DNA from 2 places in the Streptomyces sp. NPDC096205 genome. Region 2 is predicted to be linked to the other one. Evidence: predicted binding sites of a transcription regulator. Region 2 holds the regulator's gene; the other holds the start of a gene.

Region 1 (8,697 bases), on a different contig from region 2:
GGAGGTGGAAGTAGTTCGACGGCGACGTCGGCATGGCGACCGTCATGTTGTTCTGCGCGCACAGCTGGAGGAAGCGCTCCGGGCGGGCCGAGGAGTGGTCCGGGCCCTGGCCCTCGTAGCCGTGCGGGAGGAGCAGCGTGACGCCGGAGGTCTGGCTCCACTTCTGCTCCGCCGAGGAGATGAACTCGTCCACGACCGTCTGCGCGCCGTTGACGAAGTCACCGAACTGCGCCTCCCAGAGCACCAGCGCGTCCGGGCGGGCCAGCGAGTAGCCGTACTCGAAGCCCATGGCCGCGTACTCGGACAGGAGCGAGTTGTAGACGTTCAGCCGCGCCTGGTCCTCGGAGAGGTACTGCAGCGGCGTGTACTCCTCGCCGGTGCTGCGGTCGATGATGACCGCGTGGCGCTGGCCGAAGGTGCCGCGCTGGGAGTCCTGGCCCGCGAGGCGGACCGGCACGCCCTCGAGGAGCAGCGAACCGAAGGCCAGGGTCTCGCCCATGCCCCAGTCGATGGTGCCGTCCTCGACCATCGCCGCCCGGCGCTGCAGCTGAGGCAGCAGACGCGGGTGGACGGTGATGTGGTCCGGGACGTTGACCTGGGACTCGGCGATCCGCTTGACGACCTCCGCGGACACCGCGGTGTGCACGGCGACCGGGAACTCGGGCTGCGCGTCGGGGACCTCCACCGCGGCCGGCTGCGAGGTGGCCTCGCGGACCTCGGTGAAGACCTTCTCCAGCTGGCCCTGGTAGTCCTGCAGCGCCTGCTCGGCCTCTTCCAGGGTGATGTCGCCGCGACCGATGAGGGACTCGGTGTAGAGCTTGCGCACCGAGCGCTTCTTGTCGATCAGGTCGTACATCAGCGGCTGGGTGAAGGCCGGGTTGTCCGACTCGTTGTGACCGCGGCGGCGGTAGCAGATGAGGTCGATCACCACGTCCTTGTTGAACGCCTGGCGGAACTCGAAGGCCAGCCGCGCGACGCGGACCACGGCCTCCGGGTCGTCGCCGTTCACGTGGAAGATCGGGGCCTCGATCATCCTCGCCACGTCCGTCGCGTACATCGACGAGCGGGAGGACTCGGGCGCGGCCGTGAAGCCGACCTGGTTGTTGATGACGATGTGGACCGTGCCGCCGGTGCGGTAGCCCCGCAGCTGCGACATGTTCAGGGTCTCGGCCACCACGCCCTGGCCCGCGAAGGCCGCGTCGCCGTGGATCGCCACCGGCAGGACGGTGAAGTCCGTGCCGCCCTTGTTGATGATGTCCTGCTTGGCGCGGGAGACGCCCTCCAGGACCGGGTCCACCGCCTCCAGGTGCGAGGGGTTCGCGACCAGGGAGACCTTGATCTGCTCGCCGTCCAGGCCCGTGAAGGTGCCCTCGGCGCCCAGGTGGTACTTCACGTCGCCGGAGCCGTGCATCGACTTCGGGTCGAGGTTGCCCTCGAACTCGCGGAAGATCTGGGCGTACGACTTGCCGACGATGTTGGCGAGGACGTTCAGCCGGCCGCGGTGGGCCATGCCGATGACGACCTCGTCCAGGCGCGACTCGGCAGCGGAGTCGAGCACCGCGTCGAGCAGCGGGATGACGGACTCGCCGCCCTCCAGCGAGAAGCGCTTCTGGCCGACGTACTTCGTCTGCAGGAAGGTCTCGAACGCCTCGGCCGCGTTCAGGCGGCGCAGGATGCGCAGCTGCTCCTCGCGCTCCGGCTTGGCGTGCGGGCGCTCCACGCGGTCCTGGATCCACTTGCGCTGCTTGGGGTCCTGGATGTGCATGAACTCGATGCCGGTGGTGCGGCAGTACGAGTCGCGCAGCACGCCGAGGATGTCGCGCAGCTTCATCATCGACTTGCCGGCGAAGCCGCCGACGGCGAACTCGCGCTCCAGGTCCCACAGGGTGAGGCCGTGCTCGACGATGTCCAGGTCGGGGTGCTTGCGCTGGCGGTACTCCAGCGGGTCGGTGTCGGCCATGACATGGCCGCGGACCCGGTAGGAGTGGATCAGCTCGAAGACACGGGCGGCCTTGGTGACGTCGTCGTCGTGCGACGCGTCGATGTCCTTCAGCCAGCGGACCGGCTCGTACGGGATCCGCAGCGCCTCGAAGACGTCGTCGTAGAAGCTGTTCTCGCCGAGCAGCAGGTTGGCGACGACGCGCAGGAACTCGCCGGAGGCGGCGCCCTGGATCACCCGGTGGTCGTACGTCGAGGTCAGCGTCATGACCTTCGAGACGCCGAGCTTGTTCAGGGTGTCCTGGGAGGTGCCCTGGAACTCGGCCGGGTAGTCCATGGAGCCGACGCCCATGATCACCGACTGGCCGGGCATCAGACGCGGCACGGAGTGGACCGTGCCGAGGCCGCCCGGGTTGGTCAGGGAGACCGTGACGCCGGTGAAGTCGTCCATCGTCAGCTTGCCGTCACGGGCGCGGCGGACGATGTCCTCGTAGGCCTGCCAGAACTCGAAGAAGTTCAGGGTCTCGGCCTTCTTGATGGCCGCGACGACGAGCTGGCGGTCGCCGTTGGGCTTCACCAGGTCGATGGCGAGGCCCAGGTTGACGTGCGCCGGCTTGACCAGCGTCGGCTTGCCGTCCTTGATCTGGTACGACCAGTTCATCGACGGCATCGACTTGATCGCCTGCACCATCGCGTACCCGATGATGTGCGTGAAGGAGATCTTCCCGCCGCGGGCGCGCTTGAGGTGGTTGTTGATGACGATGCGGTTGTCGAACAGCAGCTTCACCGGGACGGCGCGGACCGAGGTGGCGGTCGGCATCTCCAGCGAGGCGTCCATGTTCTTCGCGACGGCGCCGGCGGGGCCGCGCAGCGTCACGAACTCCGGACCGGCCGGGGCCTCGGTCGCCGGGGCGGCCTTGGCGGCGGCGGCCGGCTTCGGGGCCGGGGCAGCGGCGGGCTTCGCCGGAGCCGGAGCCGGAGCGGCCGGGGCCTGCGCGGCCGGGGCCTGAGCCGGGGCGGCCGGTGCCGGGGCGGCGGGCGCGGGCGCGGCGGCCTGTGCGGGAGCCGCCGCGGTCGCGGCCGGAGCCGTGGTGGGGGTCTCCGCGGCCCCCGCGGCCGCGGCACCCGACGCAGCCTGGGACGCGGCGGCCCCGGGCTTGTAGTCGGCGAAGAAGTCCCACCAGGCACGGTCTACCGAATTCGGGTCCTGGAGGTACTGCTGATAGATCTCGTCGACGAGCCACTCGTTGGCGCCGAACGCGGCCGCGGGGTTCTTGCCCGCTTGGTCGGCGTCGGTCGAGATGCTCGATGAGTTACTGGGGGACTGTGGCGACACGGCGGCAACCGCCCTCTTCCGCTTCACAAGGTGATGGACAGCGGGAATAAAGGCTACGCCTCCCAGACCGAGAAGGTCAGGTCGGGCCCGTTCATCGTCGCGTAAGTCACATTGCAGGGGGTGTTTCGGCGCCGTAAATGGCGGGAAACAAGCGGGGTTCCGCTTCTGTGAGGGTACGCAAAGGGTGCGTCGATGCAGGTCCGGCGCCTGATCGGCGCGGACCTGTGCCTGATCACACGTGTCCGTCAGCGCGGACGCTCGTGGATCTTGGGACTGCGGTTCGAACCCTACGTCAACTTCCCGACCGGGGGATCCCCGGAAGGCTGACAAGGATCCGGCAGCCCCGCTCGGATTCGGCCACTCCGATCCGGCCGCCGTGCAGATCCACCGCCCAGCGCGCGATCGCCAGCCCCAGACCGGTGCCGCCGTCGCTGCCCGGGCCGTGCGGCCGGGTCACCGCGCCGCGGTTGAACCGCTCGAAGACCTTGTGCCACTCCGACCGCGGAATGCCGGGGCCCTCGTCGAGGACCTCCAGTTCCAGCGACTCCGGATACGCCCCGCGCCGCGCCTTGACCGTGACCCGGCCGTGCGGCGGGCTGTGCTTGACCGCGTTGTCGATGAGATTCGCCACGACCTGGTGGATGCGCTCGGGGTCGGCGTGCGCGGTCAGCTCCGGCGGCGACACGTCCAGCGCCAGATGCACGTCCGCGCGGGTGTGGCTGCCCGAGCCGGAGGCGATCCCCGCGCGCGCCGAGGCGACCATGTTGGCCTCCTTCAGCACGCCGGAGAGGTACGGCCACACCTCGAAGCGGCGGGTCTTGAGGGGGACGACGCCGTTGTCCAGCCGGGACAGGTCCAGCAGCGTCTCCACCAGCCGGCCGAGCCGCTCCGTCTGCTTCAGGGCCGTGCGCATCGTCTCGGGGTCGGCCTCGGTGACCCCGTCCACGATGTTCTCCAGCACCGCCCTGAGCCCCGCGATGGGGGTGCGCAGCTCGTGCGAGACGTTCGCCACCAGCTCCTTGCGCTGCCGGTCCTGCGCCTCCAGCTCGTCGGCCATCACGTTGATGGTCTGGGCCAGGTCGCCCAGCTCGTCCCGGCGGTTCTCACGCACCCGGCGCGTGTAGTCGCCGTACGAGATCGAGCGCGCCACCAGATTCATCTCGTCCAGCGGCGACGTCAGCGAGTGCGCCACGAACTGCGTGATCAGCAGCGTGGCGATCATCGAGAAGACGGTGATGAAACGCAGCTCCGTCTTCGTGTGCACCGCGATCACCGAGAGGCCGGTGGTGATCAGCACCGAGATGACGACCAGCGCGCCCAGCTTGGTCTTGATCGAGAACGGGCGTACGCCGCCCCAGGGCTCCCCGGGGCTCCTCCGTGCGGCTCTCCGCCCGTCGCTCATGGCGTCGGCGTCTCCAGCGCGTAGCCCACGCCGTGCACCGTACGGATCCGCTCCGCGCCGATCTTCCGGCGCAGCGCCTTGATGTGGCTGTCGACGGTCCGGGTGCCCGAGGCGTCCGCCCAGTCCCACACCTCGGCGAGGAGCTGCTCGCGGGAGAGCACCGCGCGCGGCGTGTTCGCCAGGCAGACCAGGAGGTCGAACTCGGTCGGCGTCAGATGGACGTCCTCGCTGCGGACGCGTACCCGGCGCTGCGCGTGGTCGATCTCCAGCTCGCCGAGTCGGAGGATGCCGCTGCGGGGCGTCGTCGCCGCCAGTGCGGCGCGCTCGACTCTGCGCAGCAGGACGTGCACGCGCGCCGCCAGCTCGCGCATCGAGAACGGCTTCGTCATGTAGTCGTCCGCGCCGACGCCCAGGCCGACCAGCATGTCCGTCTCGTCGTCACGCGCCGTGAGCATCAGCACCGGCACCGGGCGCTGGGCCTGCACGCGGCGGCAGACCTCCAGGCCGTCGAAGCCGGGCAGCATGATGTCGAGGATCAGCAGGTCCGGCTGCCAGGCCTCGGCCGTGTCGACCGCGGCCGGTCCGTCGCCTGCGGTTTGCACCAGAAATCCCTCGGCGCGCAGGCGGGCCGCGATGGCGTCGACGATCGTCGCGTCGTCCTCGACCACCAGCACCCGGCGCTGCGCGCCCGGTGAGGTCGTCGCCGTGCCGTTGTTGTGGGAGGTGTGTGTCTGCTCCATCGCCCGCCCCTGAAGTGTGCTTTCCGGAATCAGTGGGGTGATCCCATGTCTGCGATTGACGCTTGAATGATCGGCGTCAGGGAAGCAGCGTACGGGGAGTCACCACGGCATTGCTATTCAGGTCGGATGCCGAGGTGCACGACGTCCGGAACGCCCCGGGCAACGGGGATCTCTTCGGTACGCACACGTTGGAATCCGGCATTCCACAAGGTTTCTTCAAAACCCGGGGAGGGCTGGGCGGACCATACGGCGAGTACCCCGCCGGGTCTCAACGCCCTTGCGCAGCTTGCCAGTCCGGGGGGTGAGTAGAGGCTGTCGTTGCCCTCCGAGACGGTCCAGTCGGGGCCGTTGTCGATGTCGAGGCAGAGGGCGTCGTACGTGGCGTATGTCTCATTGACGTGTGTGAGGAGATCGGCCTCGACGATCCGGGTGCGGGGATCTTTCAGTGCCTCGTCGGAAAGTTCCGTGAGGGGGCCGTCCCGATGCCAGTCGATGACGGCGCGCTCCCGCTCGACCACGGTGATGCGTCCCCAGCGGGGGTTCGCTGTGGCGTGTGCGAGCGAGAAGCCGACGCCCAGGCCGCCGACCAGCAGGTGAGGGCGGGGTCTGTCGTCGAGGGCGTCCAGTGCGGCGTCGACGAGCAGGCGCTCCGAGCGTCCGTCCGAGGTGTCCATCAGGAAGCAGCCGTTGGCGATGATCTGCAGCAAATTTCCGTGCCGGCGCAGGACGATCTCACCGTACGGGCCCTCGCGACGGTCCAGGACTTCGGGGATGTCGTAGGAGGTGGCCATCCGGCCATCCTGGCACTTTCCTGACGGGGTGTCGGGGGAATTGGGGCCGGCTCAGGCTTTGGTGGCTTCGACCACCGGATGCCTGCGGCGGCCTGCGCGGCTTCGGTGGGGGCTGATGTAGCGCATTCGGTTCGGTTGTGGGCCGGGGCCGGGCCGGGGGGTTGTCCGTCCTCGGTCCGGCGATCTGGTCGGCTACAGGGGTCGAACTGGGTTTCCGCCGGCCGCTGCGGGCGGACAACCCCCCGTCCCGTCCCCTCCCCGCCGTACGCGACTGACCGCATTGCCCACCGCCCGTGGTGGCTTACGGCCGTACGCGGCTGACGGTGGCGTCCTTAAGGGGCGCGGGGAACTGCGCGACCAGCCGACGACGGCCCGCGGTCGCATACGGCGGGAACGGCCCACGTCCTTTAGGGGCGCGGGGAACTGCGCGACCAGCCCACGGCGGCCCGCGGTCGCATACGGCGGGAACGGCCCACGTCCTTTAGGGGCGCGGGGAACTGCGCGACCGGCCCACGACGGCCCGCGGTCGCATACGGCGGGAAGGGGGCAGGTGGGATGGCGGTCGGGGCGCGGGGCCCCGGGTCAGTGGGGTCCCTCGCTGCCCAGGTGCTTCGCGCTGGTCAGGAGGGCCTCCACGCGCCAGCCCAGTGACTCGTACAGGCCGCGCCCAGCGGGTGTGCCGGCCAGTACGGCGGTGTGGGCACCCTGGGTGGCGGCGGCGTGGTGGAGGGTGCGCATGATCACGGAGCCGAGGCCCCTGCGGCGGTGGTGGGGGGCCGTTTCGATCTGGTCGGCCACGGCGGTGGGGCCGGTCACCGCGATCTGGCCGCGGGCGGCGAGGGAGCCGTCCTCGGCGGTGAGCATCACGCGGGTCACCCCGGCCCTCGTCCAGGAGGTGAGGCGGTAGCCGGAGGGGGTGTCGGGGGCGGCCGTCGAGGTGAGGGGGAGGGACATCAGGTAGCCGGTCTCGGGGTCGATCCACCAGTTGCCGCGCAGCCAGCCCGCCGTGTCGGCCGGGTCGCGGAAGATCTTCAGCCAGACGCCCTCACCGGTCACCGAGTCGGCCACCTTGCGGACGACCGTCTCCTCGACGTCGTCGCCGACCGCCCCGAGGACGTGCCGGGTGACCTCCTTCAGCTGGCCCGAGTCGATCGTCCAGCCCCAGGGCTCGGCGTACGGCTCCGCCGCCCCGCGCGAGACGACCCAGCCGTCGATCCAGGCCCGTACGAACTCGTTCATGTCCCGCCCCCGTAATAGGTGATGATGCGTAGTGGCTATTACCTGGGCCTACCGTAGGTGGGGCGCCGGTCGTCCGGCAGAGGTGATCGCTCAGAGCGAACAGCGGGTCGGGAACATCCCGGGGCTCACATGCATTGAGTCGGCATAGCTCAACTTGACTGCCGAAGGGGAGATCATGGCTGCTGAGTCCACGGCGTTCACACCGCTGGCCCTGCCTGTGCTGCCGCTCGACGACGAGGTCGTGCTGCCCGGGATGGTGGTTCCGCTGGACCTCAACGACACGGACGTACGGGCCGCGGTGGAGGCCGCCCAGGCCGCCGCCCGCACGGAGCCCGGCAAGCCCAGGGTGCTCCTGGTGCCGCGCATCGACGGGACGTACGCCGGCACGGGCGTCCTCGGGACCGTGGAGCAGGTCGGCCGGCTGGCCGACGGCGACCCGGGCGCGCTGATCCGCGGGCGGGGCCGAGTGAAGATCGGCGCCGGGACCACGGGGCCCGGGCGCGCACTGTGGGTCGAGGGCACCCGGATCGACGAGACGGTGCCCGAGCCGCTGCCCGGTGCCGTCGCCGAGCTGGTGAAGGAGTACAAGGCCCTCGCCACGACCTGGCTGAAGAAGCGCGGCGCCTGGCAGGTCGTCGACCGGGTGCAGGCCATCGACGACGTGTCCGCGCTGGCGGACAACTCCGGCTACTCGCCCTTCCTGACCATCGAGCAGAAGGTCGAACTGCTGGAGACCAGCGACCCGGTCGCCCGGCTGAAGCTCGCCACCCAGCAGCTGCGCGACCACCTCGCGGAGCAGGACGTCGCCGAGACCATCGCCAAGGACGTCCAGGAGGGCGTCGACAAGCAGCAGCGCGAGTTCCTGCTGCGCCGCCAGCTGGAAGCCGTACGCAAGGAGCTGCGCGAGCTCAACGGCGAGCAGGAGGGCGAGGAGTCCGACGACTACCGCGCCCGTGTCGAGGCCGCCGACCTGCCGGAGAAGGTGCGGGAGGCCGCGCTCAAGGAGGTCGACAAGCTGGAGCGGGCGTCCGATCAGTCGCCCGAGGGGTCCTGGATCCGGACCTGGCTCGACACCGTTCTGGAACTGCCGTGGAACGAGCGCACGGAGGACGCGTACGACATCCAGGGCGCCAAGGCCCTGCTCGACGCCGAGCACGCGGGCCTGGAGGACGTGAAGGAGCGCATCACCGAGTACCTGGCGGTGCGTAAGCGGCGTACCGACCGCGGGCTGGGTGTCGTCGGCGGGCGGCG
Region 2 (8,697 bases):
CTCGGCTCAGGTCTGTTGACCGGGCGGGACGGGTCATGCACACTTGAGTCCGTTCCACTCAAGTCAGCTGGAGGAATCAACCATGGCACGTGCGGTCGGCATCGACCTGGGCACGACTAACTCCGTCGTCAGCGTTCTCGAAGGCGGCGAGCCCACCGTCATCACCAACGCCGAGGGTGCCAGGACCACGCCGTCCGTCGTCGCCTTCGCCAAGAACGGCGAGGTGCTGGTCGGTGAGGTCGCCAAGCGCCAGGCGGTGACCAACGTGGACCGGACCATCCGTTCGGTGAAGCGTCACATGGGCACCGACTGGAAGATCGAGCTCGACGGGAAGCCCTTCAACCCGCAGCAGATCTCCGCCTTCATCCTCCAGAAGCTGAAGCGCGACGCCGAGGCCTACCTGGGCGAGAAGGTGACCGACGCGGTCATCACCGTCCCGGCGTACTTCAACGACTCCGAGCGTCAGGCGACGAAGGAGGCCGGCGAGATCGCGGGCCTGAACGTCCTGCGCATCGTCAACGAGCCGACCGCCGCGGCGCTGGCGTACGGCCTCGACAAGGACGACCAGACGATCCTCGTCTTCGACCTCGGTGGCGGCACCTTCGACGTGTCCCTGCTGGAGATCGGCGACGGCGTCGTCGAGGTGAAGGCCACCAACGGCGACAACCACCTCGGTGGTGACGACTGGGACCAGCGCGTCGTCGACTACCTGGTCAAGCAGTTCCAGTCCGGCCACGGCGTGGACCTGTCCAAGGACAAGATGGCCCTGCAGCGCCTCCGCGAGGCCGCCGAGAAGGCCAAGATCGAGCTGTCCTCCTCCACCGAGACCTCGATCAACCTGCCCTACATCACCGCCTCCGCCGAGGGCCCCCTGCACCTCGACGAGAAGCTCACCCGCGCCCAGTTCCAGCAGCTGACCGCGGACCTGCTGGAGCGCTGCAAGACGCCGTTCCACAACGTCATCAAGGACGCCGGCATCGCCCTCGGCGAGATCGACCACGTCGTCCTCGTCGGCGGCTCCACCCGTATGCCCGCCGTCGCCGAGCTCGTCAAGGAGCTGACCGGCGGCAAGGAGGCCAACAAGGGTGTGAACCCGGACGAGGTCGTCGCCATCGGCGCCTCGCTCCAGGCCGGTGTCCTCAAGGGTGAGGTCAAGGACGTCCTGCTCCTCGACGTGACCCCGCTGTCCCTCGGTATCGAGACCAAGGGCGGCATCATGACCAAGCTCATCGAGCGCAACACCACGATCCCGACCAAGCGGTCCGAGATCTTCACGACGGCCGAGGACAACCAGCCGTCGGTGCAGATCCAGGTCTACCAGGGCGAGCGCGAGATCGCGGCGTACAACAAGAAGCTCGGCATGTTCGAGCTGACCGGTCTGCCCCCGGCGCCGCGCGGCGTCCCGCAGATCGAGGTCTCCTTCGACATCGACGCCAACGGCATCATGCACGTGACCGCGAAGGACCTGGGCACGGGCAAGGAGCAGAAGATGACCGTCACCGGCGGCTCCTCGCTGCCGAAGGACGAGGTCGACCGCATGCGCGAGGAGGCCGAGCGCTACGCGGAGGAGGACCACAAGCGTCGCGAGGCCGCCGAGACCCGCAACCAGGGCGAGCAGCTCGTCTACCAGACCGAGAAGTTCCTCAAGGACAACGAGGACAAGGTCCCGGGCGACGTCAAGGCCGAGGTCGAGGAGGCGCTCTCCGAGCTGAAGGAGACCCTCAAGGGCGAGTCCGCCGCAGGTGACAACACGGCCGAGATCCGCACCGCCACGGAGAAGGTCGCGGCCGTCTCCCAGAAGCTGGGCCAGGCCCTGTACGCCGACGCCCAGGCCGCGCAGGCCGCGGGTGACGCGCCCGGCGCCGAGCAGCCCAAGGCCGACGACGATGTCGTCGACGCCGAGATCGTCGACGACGAGCGCAAGGACGGTGCCGCGTGACGGAGGAGACCCCGGGCTTCGAGGAGAAGCCCGACGTCCCCTCCGGCGCCACCCCTGACGACGCCGAGCCGAAGGCCGCCTCCCCCTCTCCGGAGGAGGGGGCGGCCCCGGCCGGGGACGGAGCAGCAGACGCCGGTCTGGTCGCCCAGCTGGACCAGGTCCGCACGGCGCTCGGTGAGCGCACCGCGGACCTCCAGCGGCTCCAGGCCGAGTACCAGAACTACCGCCGCCGCGTCGAGCGTGACCGGATCGCGGTCAAGGAGATCGCCATCGCGAACCTCCTGACCGAGCTCCTGCCGACACTCGACGACATCGGCCGCGCGCGGGAGCACGGCGAGCTCGTCGGCGGCTTCAAGTCCGTCGCGGAGTCGCTGGAGACCGTCGCCGCGAAGATGGGCCTGCAGCAGTTCGGCAAGGAGGGCGAGCCCTTCGACCCGACGATCCACGAGGCCCTGATGCACTCCTACGCGCCGGACGTCACGGAGACGACCTGCGTCGCGATCCTCCAGCCGGGGTATCGCATCGGAGAGCGCACCATCCGCCCCGCGCGGGTGGCGGTCGCCGAGCCGCAACCGGGCGCGCAGACGGTCAAGGCCGAAGGGGCCGACGAGAAGCCGGCCGGCGACGAGAAGGACGACAGCTCTGAAGAGGGCTGACGAATCCCGTGGGACCGGATCCCATGGGACCGGATCCCAAGTGACCGGAAAGGAGGGACGTCGGGGATGAGCACCAAGGACTTCATCGAGAAGGACTACTACAAGGTCCTCGGCGTCCCCAAGGACGCCACCGAGGCCGAGATCAAGAAGGCGTACCGCAAGCTCGCCCGCGAGTTCCACCCGGACGCCAACAAGGGCAACGCCAAGGCCGAGGAGCGGTTCAAGGAGATCTCCGAGGCGAACGACGTCCTCGGCGACCCCAAGAAGCGCAAGGAGTACGACGACGCCCGCGCGCTGTTCGGCAACGGCGGCTTCCGCCCCGGACCGGGCGCGGGCGCCGGCTCGTTCAACTTCGACCTGGGCGACCTCTTCGGAGGCGGCGCCCAGGGCGGAGGAGGAGCCGGCGGCTTCGGCGGTGGCTTCGGCGACGTCCTCGGGGGACTGTTCAACCGGGGCGGTGCCGCCGGCACCCGCACCCAGCCCAAGCGCGGCCAGGACATCGAGTCCGAGGTCACGCTGAGCTTCACCGAGGCCATCGAGGGCGCGACCGTCCCGCTGCGGATGTCCTCCCAGGCCCCCTGCAAGGCCTGCTCCGGCACCGGCGACAAGAACGGCACGCCGCGCGTGTGCCCGACCTGCGTCGGCACCGGCCAGGTGGCCAGGGGCTCGGGCGGCGGCTTCTCCCTCACCGACCCCTGCCCCGACTGCAAGGGCCGCGGTCTGATCGCGGAGAACCCCTGCGACGTGTGCATGGGCAGCGGCCGCGCCAAGTCCTCGCGCACCATGCAGGTCCGCATCCCCGCCGGAGTCTCCGACGGCCAGCGGATCCGGCTGCGCGGCAAGGGCGCGCCCGGGGAGCGCGGCGGCCCGGCCGGCGACCTCTATGTCGTCGTCCATGTCGGCGAGCACCCCGTCTTCGGCCGCAAGGGCGACAACCTGACCGTGACCGTGCCGGTGACGTATCCCGAGGCGGCTCTCGGCGGCGAGGTCCGGGTGCCCACCCTGGGCGGCCCGGCCGTCACCCTGAAGCTGCCGCCGGGCACGCCCAACGGCCGCACCATGCGGGCCCGCGGCAAGGGCGCGGTCCGCAAGGACGGCACCCGCGGCGACCTGCTGATCACCGTCGAGGTGAGTGTCCCGGCGGAGTTGTCGGAGAAGGCTCGTGACGCGCTCCAGGCGTATCGCGAGGCGACCGCGGGCGAGGTCGACCCGCGGGCGGAGCTGTTCGAGGCCGCGAAGGGAGCCTGAGTCGGATGGACGGCCGTCGTCCCCGCCCCCGCGGGGGTTTCTCACCCTATGAGTTGACCGACGAGACCCCGGTCTACGTCATCTCGGTGGCGGCTCAGCTGTCTGGCCTGCACCCGCAGACGCTGCGCCAGTACGACCGCCTCGGCCTGGTCTCCCCGGACCGCACGGCCGGGCGGGGCCGCCGCTACTCGGCCCGTGACATCGAGCTGCTCCGCCAGGTGCAGCAGCTGTCGCAGGACGAGGGCATCAACCTGGCCGGCATCAAGCGGATCATCGAACTGGAGAACCAGGTCGCCGCGCTCCAGGCCCGGGTCGCCGAAATGCAGGACGCCCTCGACGGGGCGGCGGCGGCCATGCGCCAGCGCGAGGCCGCGGTGCACGCGTCGTACCGGCGCGATCTGGTGCCGTACCAGGAGGTGCAGCAGACCAGCGCGCTGGTGGTGTGGCGGCCGAAGCGGCAGCCGGGGGACTGACGTTCCCCGACATACGGGAAGGGCCCGGAGGTTCGAGTGAACCTCCGGGCCCTTCCCATGTGGGCGGTCAGACGGCGGTGGCGCGGCGGCGGCGCTTGCCGAGCGCGGCGACACCGAAGCCGACGGCGAGCAGGACGCCCGCGACGGTGGCGTACAGGCCGGCACCGGAGCCGGTGGAGGCGAGTGAGCCGGAGGCGGTCGCGGAGCCGGAGGTGCCGCCGCTCGTGCCGGCCGCGGCGGTGGTGGACGCGGAGGCGGCCGGGGTCGCGGTGGAGCCGGCGGAGGCGGACGCCGAAGGAGTGGCGGACGGGGTGGCCGACGGCTGCGTGGACGGCGTCGCGGACGGCGAGCCGGTGGCGGCCTGGGCGGGCAGGACCTTGGCGTCGGCCAGGGAGTCGAGGAACAGCTCACCCTCCATGAAGTGCAGCGCGTGCAGCCGCACCCAGGTCTCCTTCTCGACCTCGGAGTCCTCGTCCAGCGAGAGGAACAGCTTCAGGGAGTCGGTGTCCCCGCCGGTGTTGAAGCCCTTCGCGAGCGGGGGCAGCTCGAAGTGGTTCGGGCTGGACTCCAGCATCTGCACGGCCTTGCCGTCGATCTCGGCCTCCAGGGCGAAGTCCATGCCCGGCAGGGCGTCGACCACCAGGCTGCGGTCGATGTCGTCGGGGAACTCGCCCGGACCGGTGGTGCGGGTGGTCAGCGACATCGGGGCGCGCTCACCCGGGTGCAGCCGGACACCGGCCGTCGGGTCCAGCCGCACGTCGATCGTGCCGGGCTTGATCGCCGGGTCCGTCTTGAACACCACGGTGTTGCGGGCCGGGTCGGCGGTGACGTTGCTGCGCAGGCTCTGCGCGGTGAGCGTGAAGTCGCCGTCGTTGGTGGGGTACTTGGCGCCGAGACCGAAGGTCACCTTCCAGGTGAACTCCTCGTGGGCCGGGACGGAGAAGGCGCCGAAGGCGTCCCCGGAGGCCGGGAAGAACAGGCCCTGCCACTGGCCGTCCTGACGGCCCACCCGGGACTTGGTGGCCGGGGCGTCGAGCGCGGCGACGTCGAAGACGACCGAGTCGTTCAGCATCGGGCTGGGGCCGTCGGCCTCGCCGTTCAGCGCGGCCTGGAAGTCCTGCGCCGTGTCGGAGGAGTTGGTGACCGTGAGGGTCATCGTCCGGGTCTCGCCACCGCGCTTGACGGTGCTGTCCGGGACGGGCGCGCCGAGCGTCATCGTCAGCGGCTTGGTGCTCGTCCCCTCGGCGGCGATCGCGGTCGCCGGGAGGAAGGCGGAACCGGCGACGGAGGCGACGAGGATGGCGGCGGCGAGACGAGCGGACATGGTGGAGTCCCCCAAGGAACGAAAAAAGAGGCAGAGAGGAGAGAGGTGCCCCGCCTGCGACCGGCTCTCGGATGTCTCCGAGTCCCCCCGGCGGCCTGCGGTGCACCTATCTTCACCCCTGCTTCATCCTTGATCCATCGGTGGTTCGTCACTGCTTCGCAACAGCGCCGGAAGCCCCGATTCCACAGGTCAGGCGGGCGGCGTCGCCACGGACGTGTATCGGGAGAAGGTCTCCGTGCCGTCGGCGGTCACGGCCGAGACGACGTAGTGGCCGGTGGTGCCGCGCGGTGACGCCGGGTCGGTCCAGGTCGCGGCGCCCGCCGGAAGGGGCTGCGGCGTCAGCAGGACCCAGTCCTCCGTGGTGCGGTCCCAGCGGCGGACGTTGAAGCCGGTGGACTCGCAGGTGCCGGAGCAGGACCAGGCCAGCTCGGCCTGGCCGGAGGCGTTCGCCGTGGCGGTCAGGGTCCAGTCGTAGGTGTACGGCGGGTTCCAGGTCGGGTATAGGTAGTACTCGTTGATCTCCTCATGGGCGACCGCGGCCCAATTCCCCTGTGCAGCCAGGGAGTTGCCGTCCACGTCCACCGCGTCGACGTAGTACGTCCAGGACTCGTCGTCGACGACCTGGACGTCGGCGTACTCGGTGGTGCCCGGGGCGACGGTGGCGATGCGCTCGGGCGTGCCGGCCGGGGGCATGCCGGGGTACTCCTGCAGGACCCGGTAGACGTCGTACGCGGCGAGGTCGGCGGCGGGGCTCGCGTCCCAGCGCAGGACCGTGCCGTACTCGGTGCCCGTGAGGGCGAGGCCGGTCACGGCGGGCGGCGGGGTGGCGTCGGCGCGGGTGGCGCTGCCCGTCTGCGAGGCCTCGGACTCACGGCCCTGGGCGTCGACCGTGTGGACGCGGTAGGAGTACGCCGTGCCGACCTCGGCGGTGGTGTCGGTGCAGGCGTACCGCGGGTGCGGGTCGTCCGGGACGCTGATGCGGGCGGGCGCGCAGGTGACCGGCTCGGGCGTGCCGGAGCCGGCCCAGCGGTAGACACGGAACGCCTCGGGGCCGTTCGCGGGCGAGGTCCAGGAGACCTCGATGCCGCCGGCGGCGCTGCGTACGCCGTCCAGGTGCGGCACGGCGAGCGGGCGGCTGAACTCCAGCACCGGGGAGGTGGCGGTGTTCCCGGCGGCGTCGGCGGCGGTGACGCGGTAGTACGAGGTCTCGCCGTAGGGCGCCGTCGCGTCGCGGTAGGCGGGCGTGCCGACCGTGGCGATCCTGGTGAACGCGCCGGTGGGGGAGGAGGCCCGCTCCACGCCGTACGACACGGCGTCCGGGTCGCTGCCCCACTCCAGGTCGACGCCCGTCCAGTTGTCGTGGCCGGCGCTCGGAGCCGTCAGGTGCGGGGCGGTCCGGTCGGCGGTGGTGACGGCCGCGGCGGCGCTGCCCGCCGACTCGTTGCCGGCCCGGTCCACGGCCCGCACCTCATAGGCGTACGAGGCTCCCGTGGCCGGAAGTACCTCGGCGAAGGACGTCTCGGTCAGCAGGGCGGGGCCGCTGACCAGGGCGGCCTCGGCCGCGCCCGGGTCGCGCCGGTAGACGCGGTAGCCGGCGAGGTCCATCTCCCGGTTCGGCGCCCAGGTCAGTCCGGCGCGGCCCGACGTCTCGTCGTACGACGTGACCGTCCCGGTCGGCGCGAGCGGGGTGACCCGGTCGGTGCCCGGCGAAGTCGCCGGGGTGTAGGCGAACTTGACGCTGGCGGGGCCGGTCCAGTTGACGTAGTCGACGCGCAGGGTGTGCTCGCCCGCGGGGACGTTCAGGTCGAGCGTGCCGGAGACGGTGGAGCGGCTGTCCTTCCACAGGTCGATCCGGCGCTCGCCGTCGAGGTAGACGCGGATGCCGTCCTGGCCGGAGGCGGTGAGGGCGAAGGGGCCGCCGGAGCCGAAGTCGCGGGTCAGGGTCCAGCGGACGCCGAAGTGGTTGTGCCGTAGGCCCGCCGGGGCGCCCCGGCCCCAGTCCTCGTCGACAGCGTCGTCGCAGTCGGTGCTCTGCGGGGTGCCGGAGAAGGCGGTGTTCGCGAAGACCTCCCGGGTGAACTCCGGCGCGGCGCAGCCGGTGGAGGCGGAGGCGGGCGCGGCGACGACGGCCAGGAGACCGCCGGTGGTGGCCAGCACCACCGCGGTCGCGGCGGCGGCGGTGGAGCGTCTGGGTCGGTACATGGGGTCCTCTCTCAGAACAGCTGTCGTGATCACGACTCGTGGAGAAAGGGATTGGTTGTGCAGGGGAGTTGTGACCGGTTGTGCAGGTGTTTCGCTGTGTCTTCACGTACTGAACGGAATGTGATGTTGTCATCTCGTTAAGTGATAAGCCTTGACGCTGCAGTGCCGTGCCGCGTTGTCTTTTCAGTCACCTGGGCGTGATGTAGCGCCCATGTCCGCAACGCAATGAAGTGAGCCCCCGAATGCGTCGTATCGCCATATCCGTGGTCGCGTCCACGCTGACCCTCTCCCTCGCCGGCTGCGGCGTGCTCGGAGCCACGGGGGACGGCGGTGGCGCGAGCCCGACGAAGGGCAACGACATCACGGTGGGCCTGCTGCTGCCGGAGAAGAAGAACTCCCGGTACGAGAAGTTCGACTACCCCATCATCCGGGACAAGGTCGCCTCTCTCACCCGTAACCAGGGCAAGGTGACCTACGCCAACGCCGAGCAGGACGCGGACAAGCAGGAGGGCCAGCTCGAGAAGATGGTCGCCGACGGTGTCGACGTCATCCTGCTGGACGCCGTCGACGCCAAGGCGATCGCGGGCGCCGTGCAGCGCGCCAAGGACGCCGGCATCCCGGTCATCGCCTACGACCGGCTGGCCGAGGGCCCGATCGACGCGTACATCTCCTTCGACAACGAGCTGGTCGGCGAGGTGCAGGGCCGCACCCTGCTGGACGCCCTGCCCAACGCCGACTCGTCCGACAAGATCGTCATGATGAACGGCTCGCCGACCGACCCGAACGCCAAGCAGTTCAAGGACGGTGCCCTGGCGGAGCTCACCGGCAAGGTGACGATCGCCAAGACCTACGACA

What was found. Region 2 encodes HspR, which represses chaperone genes until heat shock. Its sites were predicted from a motif close to TTGAGNNNNNNNNNCTCAA; they were not measured.
Region 1: the regulator HspR is predicted to act here: its motif matches at 7,581-7,599, upstream of lon (endopeptidase La).

What each region holds. Positions count from the first base shown of each region.
Region 1 covers NZ_JBIWFS010000007.1:123,195-131,891, reverse strand. Annotated here, with positions in the region: gene ACIQ6Y_RS25435 (multifunctional oxoglutarate decarboxylase/oxoglutarate dehydrogenase thiamine pyrophosphate-binding subunit/dihydrolipoyllysine-residue succinyltransferase subunit) at 1-3,274, opposite strand, end outside; gene ACIQ6Y_RS25430 (ATP-binding protein) at 3,567-4,676, opposite strand; gene ACIQ6Y_RS25425 (response regulator transcription factor) at 4,673-5,416, opposite strand; gene ACIQ6Y_RS25420 (spermidine synthase) at 5,530-6,207, opposite strand; gene ACIQ6Y_RS25415 (GNAT family N-acetyltransferase) at 6,790-7,446, opposite strand; gene lon (endopeptidase La) at 7,622-8,697, shown strand, end outside.
Region 2 covers NZ_JBIWFS010000003.1:508,072-516,768, forward strand. Annotated here, with positions in the region: gene dnaK (molecular chaperone DnaK) at 83-1,939, shown strand; gene grpE (nucleotide exchange factor GrpE) at 1,936-2,595, shown strand; gene dnaJ (molecular chaperone DnaJ) at 2,662-3,843, shown strand; gene ACIQ6Y_RS14640 (heat shock protein transcriptional repressor HspR) at 3,849-4,316, shown strand; gene ACIQ6Y_RS14645 (hypothetical protein) at 4,384-5,640, opposite strand; gene ACIQ6Y_RS14650 (PA14 domain-containing protein) at 5,830-7,842, opposite strand; gene ACIQ6Y_RS14655 (sugar ABC transporter substrate-binding protein) at 8,085-8,697, shown strand, end outside.